DNA from 2 places in the Idiomarina solivarensis genome. Region 2 is predicted to be linked to the other one. Evidence: predicted binding sites of a transcription regulator. Region 2 holds the regulator's gene; the other holds the start of a gene.

Region 1 (3,418 bases), on a different contig from region 2:
CTGCCTAACAAAAATGACTGACTATGAATAAAAACAAACGTTACGAAATTTTAAGCCGGTTACGGGACAACAACCCCAACCCAACCACCGAATTGGAATATAACTCTCCGTTTCAATTGCTGATTGCCGTACTGTTATCGGCACAGGCAACCGATGTTGGTGTTAATAAGGCCACACGCAAACTGTTCCCTGCTGCGCCCACCGCAGAAAGCATGCTGGCACTGGGGGTTGACGGCATCAAAGAGTACATAAAAACCATTGGGCTATTCAATTCAAAAGCAGAAAACGCCTACAAAACCTGTAAAATTCTGGTGGAAGAGTACAGCGGTAAAGTACCGGAAGACCGAGCAGCATTAGAAGCCTTACCGGGCGTTGGCCGTAAAACCGCTAATGTAGTTTTAAACACGGCTTTCGGCTGGCCTACTATTGCCGTGGACACACACATATTCCGGGTGTCTAACCGCACTAAACTGGCACCGGGTAAAAACGTCAAAGAAGTAGAAGAAAAACTGATAAAAGTGGTGCCGGCTGAGTTTAAGGTCGATGTACACCACTGGTTAATTCTGCATGGCCGTTACACCTGCATAGCCCGCAAACCGCGCTGTGGTTCCTGCGTTATTGAGGATTTGTGCGAGTTTAAGGACAAAACCAGCGATTGAGCTTATTACAGCTCAATCGGCGATGGTTTGGTTAACTGCACTATGACGCGCCGGTTAATCTGGCGGTTGAGCTCATTGTCGTTAGACTTGATCGGCCGGTCCTCACCATGACCCACAGTTTTAATGCGCGTTTTATCTATACCCCGCTCAATAAAGAACTGTTCAATTTCTTGCGCCCGCTGCTCAGTTAATGCCTGATTCGGTTCGCGAGCGCCAAGTGAATCGGTATACGCATCCACTAAAACAAGCTCCAGATTACTATCAACTTGTAGATAGTCGCTAATCTGTTTCAACTTCCGCTGCGACGTCAACGTCAATTTTTCGCTCTCCGCTTCATGATTCAGAACGGTATACGCAATATCATCAAAGCTGAAGGGTAACAGAGCGTTCACACAAGTCATAAACTCATCGTAAGCATTGCGGAAATTAACGGATGACAAGGAAACGGCCACCTGATCTCGATTGTTGTACCAATCACTGTAGAAAAAGGTTGGGTAGCGTCCCTTCTCCAGTTCTTTAAGCAGTGTCCACGCCAATTGCTTACGCAGCTCACCATCAAACTGTTTGTACAGCTTCATGCTGCCAATACGGTAACTGGACTCACCCGGCTGCCAGCGCGGTGGAACCGACTCAATAGCTGAAACACCGTAACCATCGGGTAATTGCCGCATTTCCATCTTCATTCGCAAGTTAAGCTCTTTGCTCGCTTCGCTTTGAAAAAAGACTTTACCGTAACGGGGGATTTTATGCTCCATTTCGCAGGTTAAGCGGTTCTCTTCGCTCATCTGCCAGGCGGAATTATCCAGGTTTGCACTGTAATGCCTGACTGAATTTGCTTGTCCCTGCGCTGTAAATAGCAGCAAAGCAACTGAAGCAGCAGTCAACACCGGCCGATTTTTCATAAGCGCCCCTGATTTATTTCTGATACGCCTTTATCGGCACGCATTGCGGTTGCTTTAGTATTTCTGCAAGCAGAATGCGTCTATCTTTGGCATAATGGGCTTATCTTACAGTCACTACGGGAATCCTATGTCTGACAGCTCAGAGTCGCTTATGAAACAACGCTTTCGAGGGTACATGCCGGTGGTTGTCGACGTTGAAACCGCGGGGTTTAACGCCAAAACCGATGCGTTACTGGAAATTGCCGCCGTACTGCTCGATTTTGACGAAAACGGGCTACTAAAACCTGTGGATTCTGTTCATTACCATGTAGAGCCCTTTGAGGGTGCCAACATTGAACAGGCGGCTATCGATTTTAACGGCATTGATCCGCACAACCCGTTGCGTGGAGCGGTGGACGAAGGCGAAGCACTACGTGAGCTGTTTAAGCCCATACGCAAAGCGCAAAAAGCCGCGGGCTGCCAACGCTCCGTTTTAGTCGGGCATAACTCCAACTTTGATCACAGCTTTGTCATGGCTGCTGCCGAACGCGCCAACCTGAAGCGTAATCCGTTTCATCCGTTCGTAAGTTTTGACACCACCTCGCTGGCGGCAATGACCTTAGGGCAAACGGTACTCATTAAAGCCTGCCAGGCCGCCGGTATAGAGTTTGACAGTAAACAGGCACACTCAGCCTTGTACGACACCGAACGCACTGCAGAACTGTACTGCTGGATGATTAACCGCTGGAAGGAGTTGGGGGGCTGGCCGCCAACAAAACCTGAAGATAAACCGTAAGACATAAAAAAAGCCGCTCAATTGAGCGGCTTTTTAGATTCTGCTAACGCTTACAGTTTGTCAGCGTTTTTAGACAGGTAAGAAGCAACGCCTTCTGCGTTCTCTTTCATACCTTCTTTACCTTCTTCCCAGCCTGCTGGGCAAACTTCGCCGTGTTTCTGGTGGAAGTTCAGCGCGTCAACCATACGCAGCATCTCGTCGATGTTACGGCCTAATGGCAAGTCGTTAACGACCTGGTGACGAACCATACCGTCTTCATCAATTAAGAATGAACCACGGAATGCAACACCGGCTTCTGGGTGCTCTACGTCGTACGCTTTACAGATGCTGTGACGAACGTCCGCAACCAGTGGGTATTTCACCTGACCGATACCGCCAGCGTCAGTAGCAGTGTTACGCCATGCGCTGTGAGTGAACTGAGAGTCAATTGAAACACCAATCACTTCTACACCACGTTTTTTGAATTCGTCTAAGCGCTTATCAAAAGCGATAAGCTCAGAAGGACATACGAAAGTGAAGTCCAACGGATAGAAGAAAACAACAGCCTTTTTGCCTTTGATAGCATCTGACAATTTAAAATCTTCAACAATTTCACCTGAGCCTAATACTGCTGCTGCAGTAAAATCAGGTGCTTTACGACCTACTAATACAGACATCGATTCTCTCCATCTAATGTTGAGTGTTAAAGCTTCACCTGTAGTGATGGGGATACCACGAACAAAAAACAAGGGCATCCGCTATTTTCACTACGGATTGTCTACTCTTTGCTTAAACTTTATTCAGCCGATGGCTCTTTGCTATTCCGCTGACGGCTCTGGGTGCCGCTCGGCAACTTCTGAAACCAACTGCTGCAGTTCGCCATTCTGGAACATTTCCATAATAATATCACAACCGCCAACCAGTTCACCTTCAACCCAAAGCTGCGGGAATGTCGGCCAGTTAGCGTAGTTAGGCAGCTCAGCACGAATATCCGGGTTTTGCAGGATATCGACGTAAGCAAACGCCTGACCACAGCCCATTAAGGCTTGTGATGCTTGAGAAGAGAAACCACAACTAGGCAACTTCGGAGAGCCTTTCATGTA
Region 2 (3,418 bases):
GTGCCGGAGGACATCCGGGTAGCGGATGCCAACTTTATGGTCGCGGAGGCGGAGCGCCTGCTTGATAAAAGCATTTGTTCCTCAGTGTCAGACGTGCCAAAATCGTACTGGAATACGGCGTCTTCTCGCTGAGTAAGCGAATAGATAGGAAGCTGTTGTCAATCTAGTCAGAGAAGAGATACGCCCGATGGATCAAGCAAGCGGTCTGCGAAGAATGAAACAATCAAAAGTAAAAGTGATTGCGGTCACTGGTGGTAAAGGTGGCGTGGGTAAAACTAACGTGTCACTGAACATGGCTATCGCAATGGCAAAACAGGGCAAACGGGTATTGGTACTGGATGCCGACTTAGGCCTGGCTAACGTAGACGTTATGCTAGGTCTCCGCGTTGAGCGCAATCTTTCTCATGTATTGAGTGGTCAGTGCGAATTAGAAGATATTCTTATTGAAGGTCCGGCAGGAATCAAAATTGTTCCGGCCACATCAGGCACCCGCTCAATGGTGGACTTGAGTGAATCTGAACATGCCGGCTTAATCAGAGCCTTTAGTCAACTGCAGGGCAACTACGATGTATTAATTGTGGATACTGCAGCCGGTATCGGTAACACAGTTGTCAGTTTTGCCCGGGCTTCGCAAGATGTTTTGGTCGTGGTTTGTGACGAGCCTACTTCTATTACTGATGCTTACGCCTTAATTAAAGTATTGAGCCGTGAGCAGGGTCTGTTTAAATTCAAAGTGGTTGCCAATATGGTGCGCAATATGCGCGACGGGCAAGTCCTGTTTAATAAGTTGACCAAAGTAACCGATAGGTTTTTAGATGTTGCTTTAGAGTTGGCGGCAATTGTACCCTTTGACGAAAACTTACGTTTAGCTGTGCGTAAGCAGCAATCTTTTGTCATGGCTTACCCTAAATCACCGGCCTCGCTAGCGATAAAAGCGCTTGCCAAGAAAGCCCTCGATTGGCCAGTGCCGGCACAAGCGGGCGGTCATTTGGAATTTTTCCTTGAACAATTGATAACTTCTGCCGATAACGAAAATAAGCGGGATGTTGCCAATGAATAAAGCTGCCGTTTATGCCGCCACTGCTGACAACCGGAATGCCATTATTGAACAGCATACCGGATTGGTTAAGCGCATTGCACACCACATGATGGCGAGACTGCCAGCGAGTGTGCAAGTTGATGATTTAATTCAGGCAGGCATGATTGGTTTATTAGAAGCTGCGCGAAACTTTGATAACAGCAAAGGCGCCAGTTTTGAAACGTTTGCCGGTATTCGCATTCGAGGTGCGATGCTGGATGAAATTCGTCGGGGTGACTGGGCACCGCGCTCGGTACACCGTAATCACCGACGGGTACTGGAAGCCATCCGTCAGGTTGAAAACGAAACCGGGCGAGATGCAAAAGATATGGAAGTTGCGGCAAAACTGAATATGGGAATGGATGAGTACCATCATATTTTGCGAGACGTGAGTTCAGGACGAATTGTTGGTATTGAAGATCTTGGTGTATCTGAAGACGCCTTAATGCCAGAGCAGGTAACGGGTTCAGCTTATGAACCACAACGAGATGTTGAGAATGCAGCGTTTCATAAAGCATTGGTTTCAACCATCTCATCGTTACCAGAGCGTGAAGCTTTGGTGCTTTCGTTGTATTATGACGAAGAATTGAATTTAAAAGAGATAGGTGAAGTGCTGAGCGTGAGTGAATCGCGGGTCAGTCAAATTCACAGTCAGGCAATGTTGCGACTTAAATCGCGAATGCAAAATTGGGTTGAATAAACTTTGGTTGTAATCGAGAGCCTCAGTGGAGGGTGCTTTGGATAAAAATATGAAAATTCTTGTTGTAGACGACTTTTCTACAATGAGACGAATCATTAAGAATTTACTTCGTGATCTTGGCTTCACTAATATTCAGGAAGCTGATGATGGTAATACTGCCTTACCAATGTTGCAGAACGGCGACTTTGACTTTGTCGTAACCGACTGGAACATGCCGGGTATGCAGGGAATTGACTTGCTGAAGGAAATTCGCAAGGACGATAACCTGGCGCATTTACCTGTGTTAATGGTGACGGCTGAAGCTAAACGTGAACAAATCATCATGGCGGCTCAGGCTGGGGTGAATGGTTACATTGTTAAACCATTTACAGCGGTAACCTTGAAAGAAAAACTCGACAAGATTTTCGAACGCATTAGCTAAAGGGCGAATGACTATGTCTGACAACGCCCATGATATTTCTCTGGAGCAAGCCAAGGAATTAGTAGCCTTGCTTGAAGACGGGAAGCAGCAGCAGGCTAATCAATTACTGGAAGATGTTTACAACCGTCGAAATGATAAGTTGTTTACGTCTGTCGGCCAATTAACACGAGACCTCCACGAAGCGCTTCAGGACTTTCAGGTAGACCCTCGTATTGTACAAATGACGGAAGATGATCTTCCGGACGCGCAAAACCGTTTGTTGTATGTCATTGAAAAAACCGAAGACGCAGCCAACCGGACCATGGATGCAGTAGAAGCCTGTCTGCCATTAGCTGACGAGATGCATCAGCGTGTTGAGAAGGTGATGCCAGCCTGGAACCGGTTAATGAGTAACGATATTGAGTTAAATGAATTCAAGTCTTTATGCCATGAGGTCGATGACGTACTTAAGCGCTGTGGTGAAAATATGCCGCAAGTGCATGGGTTGATGACCGAAGTATTGATGGCGCAGGACTTTCAGGATATTACCGGGCAAGTCATTCGTCGGGTTATTCAGTTAGTCGAAGACGTTGAAAAGAATTTAATAGAGCTACTTAAGATATTCGGCAAAGAAGAAGAGCGCCGAAATGCAGAGAAAGCGAGTTCTGTTCCCAAGAAGGATGCAGGAGTTGCTGAAGGCCCAATTATAGATGCTGACCAGCGTGATGACGTGGTTGGTGGACAAGACGAAGTGGACGATTTGCTGTCCAGTTTAGGTTTCTAGGAGCATCAGTCGCATGAGCTTTGATATGGACGAAGACATTCTGCAGGACTTTTTGATCGAGGCGGGAGAAATCCTCGAGCAATTGTCTGAACAGCTAGTTGAGCTGGAAAATGATCCAGAGAACAAAGACCTGTTGAATGCTATTTTCCGCGGTTTCCATACGGTTAAAGGTGGCGCAGGGTTCCTGTCGCTAGGTGCTTTGGTCGATACCTGTCATGGCGCGGAGAATGTGTTCGATACGCTACGGAACGGTCAACGTACGGTCACTTCGGACTTAATGGACGTTATTCTGCAGTCATTGGATACCATCAATGCTCAGTTTGCACAGGTGCGTGCTAAAGAGGAGCCTGAAGCCGCTTCACCTGAACTGTTAGAGTTGCTGCATAAGTTGAGTCAGCCTGAGTCAGAAGACGAAGCGCCAGTTAAAGCGCCCGAGCCGGAACCTAAGACGGAAGA

Evidence for each region. Region 2 encodes FliA, which starts transcription of late flagellar genes. Its sites were predicted from a motif close to CTAAAGNTNNNNNNNNNNNNGCCGATA; they were not measured.
Region 1: the regulator FliA is predicted to act here: its motif matches at 1,593-1,619, upstream of RBK99_RS12490 (flagellar protein MotY).

The regions. Positions count from the first base shown of each region.
Region 1 is NZ_JAVFHZ010000008.1:73,830-77,247, reverse strand. Features, by position in the region: gene RBK99_RS12500 (electron transport complex subunit E) at 1-8, shown strand, start outside; gene nth (endonuclease III) at 24-659, shown strand; gene RBK99_RS12490 (flagellar protein MotY) at 665-1,561, opposite strand; gene rnt (ribonuclease T) at 1,689-2,336, shown strand; gene RBK99_RS12480 (peroxiredoxin) at 2,387-2,992, opposite strand; gene grxD (Grx4 family monothiol glutaredoxin) at 3,134-3,418, opposite strand, start outside.
Region 2 is NZ_JAVFHZ010000006.1:121,388-124,805, reverse strand. Features, by position in the region: gene flhF (flagellar biosynthesis GTPase FlhF) at 1-132, shown strand, start outside; gene RBK99_RS11155 (MinD/ParA family protein) at 188-1,060, shown strand; gene RBK99_RS11150 (RNA polymerase sigma factor FliA) at 1,053-1,778, shown strand; gene cheY (chemotaxis response regulator CheY) at 1,816-2,199, shown strand; gene RBK99_RS11140 (protein phosphatase CheZ) at 2,213-2,962, shown strand; gene RBK99_RS11135 (chemotaxis protein CheA) at 2,976-3,418, shown strand, end outside.